Regions from separate parts of the Paenibacillus sp. YAF4_2 genome, predicted to be linked through region 1. Evidence: predicted binding sites of a transcription regulator. Region 1 holds the regulator's gene; the other holds the start of a gene.
What was found. Region 1 encodes LexA, which represses DNA repair genes until DNA is damaged. Its sites were predicted from a motif close to CGAACATATGTTCG; they were not measured.

Region 1 (3,426 bases):
GTTCTGCAGGGAATTGTTCAGCAAGCTTAGCACCGAGCACTTCATCCTCTACACCAAGCGCACGCAGGCCGCGAGTCCAAGCATCTTTACGATAATCAGGAGCAAGCTTCTCCAGATTACGGAACTCCTCTTGCTCTCCTTCGCGGAAGTTAGCCCATAGTCCTTCGAAAGGATTAATCCCAATCATTTTCGTGAACGGGAACGTTTCATAGGATTCATACAACGCACGAGCTTCTCTGCGCACGGATTCTTCCAATTGCTCAGGATCCACGCCAGCAGCTTCAGCGCCAGCTTTACATGTTGTTTCAAATGCTTCTTTTACACTGCGGTCATCCCACAGCAAAGTATCATCAAGATCAAATAAAACGGCTTGCTTCCCCATAATTCGCATAACTCTCCTACTCTGCTTCTATTTTTCTTCAAAAGGCAAATTGTGTATTTTAGCAAAATCCTTTAATTTAGCGCTGATTTCATCCGTAGGATAACGATTCAGCAAACGCGAGAATACCCAATTAGCACCTTTTTGCTGCATGATGATAATTGCACCCTTTTGTACGCTGATTCCTTTAATATTTGACACTGGAAGCTGCTTATCGCCAGTCATTTTGCGGGTTTGGATATAATCCTTACCAATCGAGATATACGGACGGCGCAATAAGAAGACCAATGCCAGTAATAAATAACAGCCAATCGTTACCCATAACATCGTTGATGGCTCAAAATCAGGAGCAGAAGTTACCATAAAGGTATACATACCGATCATCAATACGAGCACGATTGGAAATATGTAGTTACGGCCGGTAAAGCGATCCGTTTTGGGTTTTCCAGATGATGTAGTACCAATCTGTGAAACACCATGCTTTTTACGCGCTTTATTAATTTGGTTCGTATTTTTGCGCACTTTGCGCTCCCACGTACGTGACAAGCCAATTCCTCCTAGTGTATATTGCAGGGCGCCGTTCATGGAACGGCGCCAGTGCTAACTATATAAAATCCAGACCAACTTAATGGGTTACACCCTTTTGCTCGTCGTCGTCCACAATTTCAATCGTATCCAACTGCTGTCGGAAATTTCTTTTGAAATTATCCAAATATTGTTGACGCAATACGGCACGTTCAGCAATTTCCTCTTCAGTTAAACCCACTGTTTTATTTTTACGGGATAATTCATTAATACGCGCGATGATTTCTTCCACTGCCTTCACCTCATTTGTACAATACTCATCTCTTCTTACCTATTTTGACTTTTTACGCGAGCAATTGTCAAGGTAATGATATAAGAATAGACAAATGGACAGGGAATAAAACGCACATCCTGTGCGCTACTCCCTGTCCATCTTCATAAATAGGTTATTGAGGAATAATTATGATTTGTCCTGGCCTTAGTTCAACGGTACTTAAATGGTTACGTTCTTTGATCTTATAGATGTACTGTCTAATATCCTTGGAACCATCCAGATAACGGTCTGCAATACCCCAGAGTGTATCACCTGCCGTAACAACTACAGTCTCCTCATTCAAGGCTGCTGCTTCTATATGATCGGATGAAGCGTTCGTACGCATCATTAGGAAACTAGTAAAGAGAAGGACAAACACCGCTGCACTTACTACAAGTTTAAAAGCATGACGAGTAACAATATTGCTCCGCGATTTGAAAGATTTAACCGCATCTTCCTTATGGATACTTTTATAAAAAGCTGGATTCATCATCATTATTATCGCTCCCCGAACGTTTGTTCTGTTTTCTTCTGTTCTTAGAATAACACGAACAAATGTTTGTAGTCAACAAAAATGCGAACTTTTGTTTTTAGGAACTTATGTTTGTACGAACTCCGGTTCTATGTTATAATTTTCTTCAAATATATTAATGGAGTGATTTCAGTGTCTAAGATTTCGAACCGCCAACAGTCGATTCTTGAATTTATAAAGAATGAGGTTCGGGACAAAGGATACCCGCCTTCTGTTCGCGAAATCGGCGAAGCGGTTGGCCTGGCATCAAGCTCCACCGTACACGGGCATCTGGATCGGTTAGAGAAGAAAGGCCTTATTAGACGCGATCCTACTAAACCCCGGGCGATCGAAATTTTAGATCAAGACGGTGTTGACGGTATCATCCTCCCCGCTGTAGCACAAGTACCAATCGTCGGCAAGGTAACGGCAGGCGTGCCGATTACTGCGACTGAGAATATTGAAGATTATTTCCCATTAGCCGCTCATTTCGTCGGAAATGATCAAGTATTTATCTTGAATGTCATTGGCGAGAGCATGATTGAAGCTGGTATACATAACGGTGATCTTGTCATCGTACGCCAGCAGCAAACGGCGAACAACGGTGATATCGTTGTAGCAATGACGGAAGATGACGAAGCGACTGTAAAGACTTTTTACAAAGAGAAAGACCATATTCGCCTTCAACCGGAGAACTCCACAATGGAGCCCATCCGCTTGAACACAGTAACGATTCTCGGTAAAGTGGTTGGGTTGTTCCGTGACTTCCACTAATAACTAACAAAAAGAGGCTGTTCCCGCTGATCCGATTGCTTCATTCGGATAGTGAGAACAGCCTCTTTTTTTGATTTGGATTATAATAGAAAATTTCAACATTACCCAACTACCTTTATATGGTATTATTTCTGTGATGGAATTAGATCTCCTGACCGAGAGGTGACTGCGATTGAAGAAGCGATTAATGAAATCAGAATTCAATAGATCGATATCTGGGGTATGCGGCGGGATCGCCAATTATTTTGAACTATCCGCTTTGTTCGTAAGAGTTATATTCCTCATTTTTATCCCCGCCAATCTAATTATCTATATGATCCTGGCTAACATTATTCCTGATCCTCCCTCTTCTTTATATAAAAAATAACACCCTCGACGCTACGTCGAGGGTGTTTTACATCATAATAGAAATCCTAATAATCCTAGTACAGCGTCAGATACTGATCGCGTTCCCATTGATGAACTTGTGTTTTGTACATGTCCCACTCGATTTCTTTCAATTCGTAGAAGTGAGCCAGAGCGTGCTCGCCAAGTGCTTCGCAGACCACGTCGCTGCGGAGCATTTCGTCGAGAGCTTCCTTCAGATCGGATGGAAGGCTTGGCACACCAGATTCCAGACGCTCTTCTTCCGTCATGATGTAGATGTTGCGATCTACTGGTGCTGGAAGCGGAGTTTTATTCTTAATACCGTCAAGGCCAGCTTTCAACATAACGGCAAGTGCCAGGTATGGGTTAGCAGCTGGATCTGGGTTACGTACCTCGATACGTGTGCTGAGGCCACGGGATGCCGGGATACGGATCATCGGCGAACGGTTACTTGCTGACCAAGCTACATAACAAGGTGCCTCATAACCAGGAACCATCCGTTTGTAGGAATTGATCGTTGGGTTCGTAATAGCTGCCATTGCACGTGCATGCTCCAGA
Region 2 (3,426 bases), on a different contig from region 1:
TCGATTGCTGCAGCCTTTATCGGCATAAGCTTAACTGGAGATGCTGTATTATGGCTGTGGGGAACAGCGGTCGTGCTGCTTCTGTTCCGGATTCGTTATTTATGCTTTGCTTATGCGGCTGGCGTGATGGCTCTATTGCAGTGGGTGATTGGCTTTACTCCGCTTGAGGATAACGGTGGCTGGATCGGCGATGCTGCGCGTTCGCTGGGAAGTCTGGATATGCCCGGTATTCTCGTGCTCGTAGCTTTGCTGCATTTGGTCGAAGCGTTCCTTGTTCGCAGGCAAGGTGATCAACTTGCGACTCCGCTGTTCCTCGAAGGGAAACGCGGCAAGCTTGTTGGCGGATATATGCTGCAGGGCTTCTGGCCGGTTCCTATGCTGCTGCTTGTGCCGGCCACAGGTGGAGCATCAGTTGTTGACCTGCCATGGACGCCTTTATTTGGCGGAGATTGGACGCAGGGCTGGAGCGTTGTGGCGCTGCCGATGATTATCGGCTTCAGCGAAATGACGCGTACGATGCTGCCACGTGCCAAGGCACGCCATGCCTCGAAAGGTCTGATGGGATATAGCCTGCTGTTAATGGTGGCAGCGCTGCTTGCATGGTGGCAGCCGGCGCTTCTGCCGATTGCAGCCTTATGCGCATTACTGATGCATGAAGCGATTATTTGGCGCAGTCGATTCGTAGAAGCTGCGCAAAGTCCGTTATTTGTGAATGATCAGCGCGGCTTACGTATTCTTGGCATCGTGCCAGGAACACCAGCCGATGAGATGAAGCTGAATGTGGGCGAGATTATTGCGAAGGTGAATGGTACTCGCGTCTATTCGAAAGAGGATCTGCATGAATCGCTGCAGAATAGCTCGGCGATGTATAAGCTTGAAGTGTTAAATGCTGATGGCGAGATCAAATTTGCCCAGCGGGCACGTTATGAAGGCGAGCATCATCAACTTGGCGTTATTCTGTCGCCTGATGAGAAAGCGACCTATTATGCATCTGCTGAACCTGCCACACTGCTTGATCTGCTGCGCCGGGCGCGGACGGCGAACCGTCGAGGCAGAGCTTATGCGGAGGATGAGAAACGTTCCGGTACTCTGGATGTTTAAATGATGATAAGGGGCTTTTCCTAAGCGAGTGCTTAGGGAAAGCCCTTCGATTTTATGCAATTCTAAGAATTTATAAGTTTCATCTTATAAATAGAGCATAGAATTCTCCGGAATGAAACGCGCCTCGCCATCGAATGACGGCGAAGCCGTTTCACCTTGTTGCAACGGCTGTTATAGATGTCTATAATAGAGGGGAACACACATTCGGATATGCTATATTCTTTTATATAAGAATTTTGACTATAATGATTGATGAGTAAGGGAAACGGGGTGGATGGCGCAAGTGAGTGAGATTTCAGAGCAATTATTTCAATTAAAGTCCGACTACACGCCGCAGGGCGATCAACCGGGAGCGATCAGAAAACTTGTTGAAGGTGTGAAGAACGGTGAAGCCAAGCAGACCTTGCTTGGTGCGACAGGTACGGGCAAGACCTACACGATTGCGAATATGATTGCGGAGCTTAACCGGCCGACGCTGGTCATTGCACACAACAAGACGCTCGCGGCACAGCTGTGCAGCGAGTTTAAGCAGTTTTTCCCGGACAATGCGGTAAGTTACTTTGTCAGCTATTATGATTATTTTCAGCCTGAGGCTTATATCCCGTCTACAGATACCTATATCGAGAAGGATTCCAGCATTAATGATGAGATCGACAAGCTGCGCCACTCCGCGACCAGTTCTTTGTTCGAACGCAGGGACGTCATTATTGTAGCGAGTGTATCCTGTATTTATGGTCTCGGTTCGCCTTCCGAATACGGCAGTTTAGTTCTGTCGCTGCGGGTAGGTATGGAGAAGCCTAGGGATACAATTCTTCATAAGCTGGTTGATATTCAGTACCAGCGCAATGATATTAACTTTATCCGCGGTACGTTCCGCGTACGTGGTGATATAGTAGAGATTTTCCCGGTTGCCAATAATGAACGGGCGATTCGGGTCGAGCTGTTTGGCGATGAGATTGAACGGATTACGGAGATCGACGTGCTTACTGGCGAGATCGTAAGCGAACGCGAACATGTGGCCATATTCCCGGCTTCTCACTTCGTTACCCATGAAGAGACAATGAAGGTTGCGCTTGGCAATATCGAGCGTGAGCTGGAGGAGCGTCTTGCAGAGCTGCGGGAGAATGGAAAATTGCTCGAAGCGCAGCGTTTGGAGCAGCGAACCCGTTATGATCTTGAGATGATGGCGGAGATGGGCTTCTGCTCTGGCATCGAGAACTATTCTGGACCTCTGACATTCCGGGAACGTGGAGCTACGCCGTATACGCTGATGGATTATTTTCCGGAAGATATGCTGATCGTTATTGACGAATCCCACGTAACCCTGCCGCAGATCCGGGCGATGTACAATGGTGACCGAGCGCGGAAGGAAATGCTTGTGAATCACGGCTTCCGCTTGCCGTCGGCGCTGGATAACCGGCCGCTGCGCTTCGAGGAATTCGAGGAGAAATCCAAACAACAAATTTATGTATCGGCTACACCGGGACCTTATGAGCTGGAGCAATGCCCGACGATGATTGAACAGATTATACGTCCGACAGGTTTGCTTGATCCGATAATTGAGGTACGCCCGACGAAAGGGCAAATCGATGATTTGTTAGTCGAGATCCGCGACAGAATCGCCAAAGATGAACGTGTTCTTGTCACAACGCTGACGAAGAAGATGGCTGAGGATCTAACGGATTATTTCAAAGAGATTGGCATTAAAGTGCGTTATCTGCACTCTGATATCAAGACACTGGAACGGATTGCGATTCTGCGTGATTTGCGCCTTGGTACGTTCCATGTGCTGGTGGGTATTAACTTGCTGAGGGAAGGTCTCGATTTACCAGAAGTATCGCTTGTCTCGATCCTGGATGCTGATAAAGAAGGCTTCCTTCGCTCTGAACGCTCGCTGATCCAGACGATTGGGCGTGCTGCGCGTAACAGTGAAGGCCGAGTTATCATGTACGGAGATAAGATTACGGATTCCATGGATAAGGCACTTAAGGAGACGGAGCGCCGCCGGACGATCCAGATTGCATATAACGAGAAGCATGGCATAACGCCGCAGACGATTCGTAAGAAGGTTCATGATGATATTAAGGCGACGAAAGTAGCCGAGGAGAAGTCGGAATACTTGACGGGCGTAGGCTCAGCGAAGATGTCGAAGAAGGATCGCCAAGCTTTGCTGCAAAGGCTGGAAGCAGAGATGAAGGATGCGGCGAAGAACCTGCAGTTCGAGAGAGCAGCAGAGCTGCGTGATGCGGTGCTTGAGCTTCGTGCGGAGCTTGGATAGAGATAAGGAATGGGAGGAACGAAGAAGTGGCTAGTGACAAGATTGTA

Region 2: a site for LexA is predicted at 1,295-1,308, ahead of uvrB (excinuclease ABC subunit UvrB). Genes of this name have one in related genera too.

The regions. Positions count from the first base shown of each region.
Region 1 covers NZ_JBFRCT010000015.1:39,994-43,419, forward strand. Annotated here, with positions in the region: gene AB4Y93_RS26515 (HAD family hydrolase) at 1-382, opposite strand, end outside; gene AB4Y93_RS26520 (hypothetical protein) at 410-925, opposite strand; gene AB4Y93_RS26525 (DUF896 domain-containing protein) at 1,005-1,196, opposite strand; gene AB4Y93_RS26530 (LysM peptidoglycan-binding domain-containing protein) at 1,351-1,713, opposite strand; gene lexA (transcriptional repressor LexA) at 1,882-2,502, shown strand; gene AB4Y93_RS26540 (PspC domain-containing protein) at 2,690-2,869, shown strand; gene glnA (type I glutamate--ammonia ligase) at 2,925-3,426, opposite strand, start outside.
Region 2 covers NZ_JBFRCT010000011.1:17,470-20,895, reverse strand. Annotated here, with positions in the region: gene AB4Y93_RS23280 (PDZ domain-containing protein) at 1-1,101, shown strand, start outside; gene uvrB (excinuclease ABC subunit UvrB) at 1,376-3,379, shown strand; gene uvrA (excinuclease ABC subunit UvrA) at 3,406-3,426, shown strand, end outside.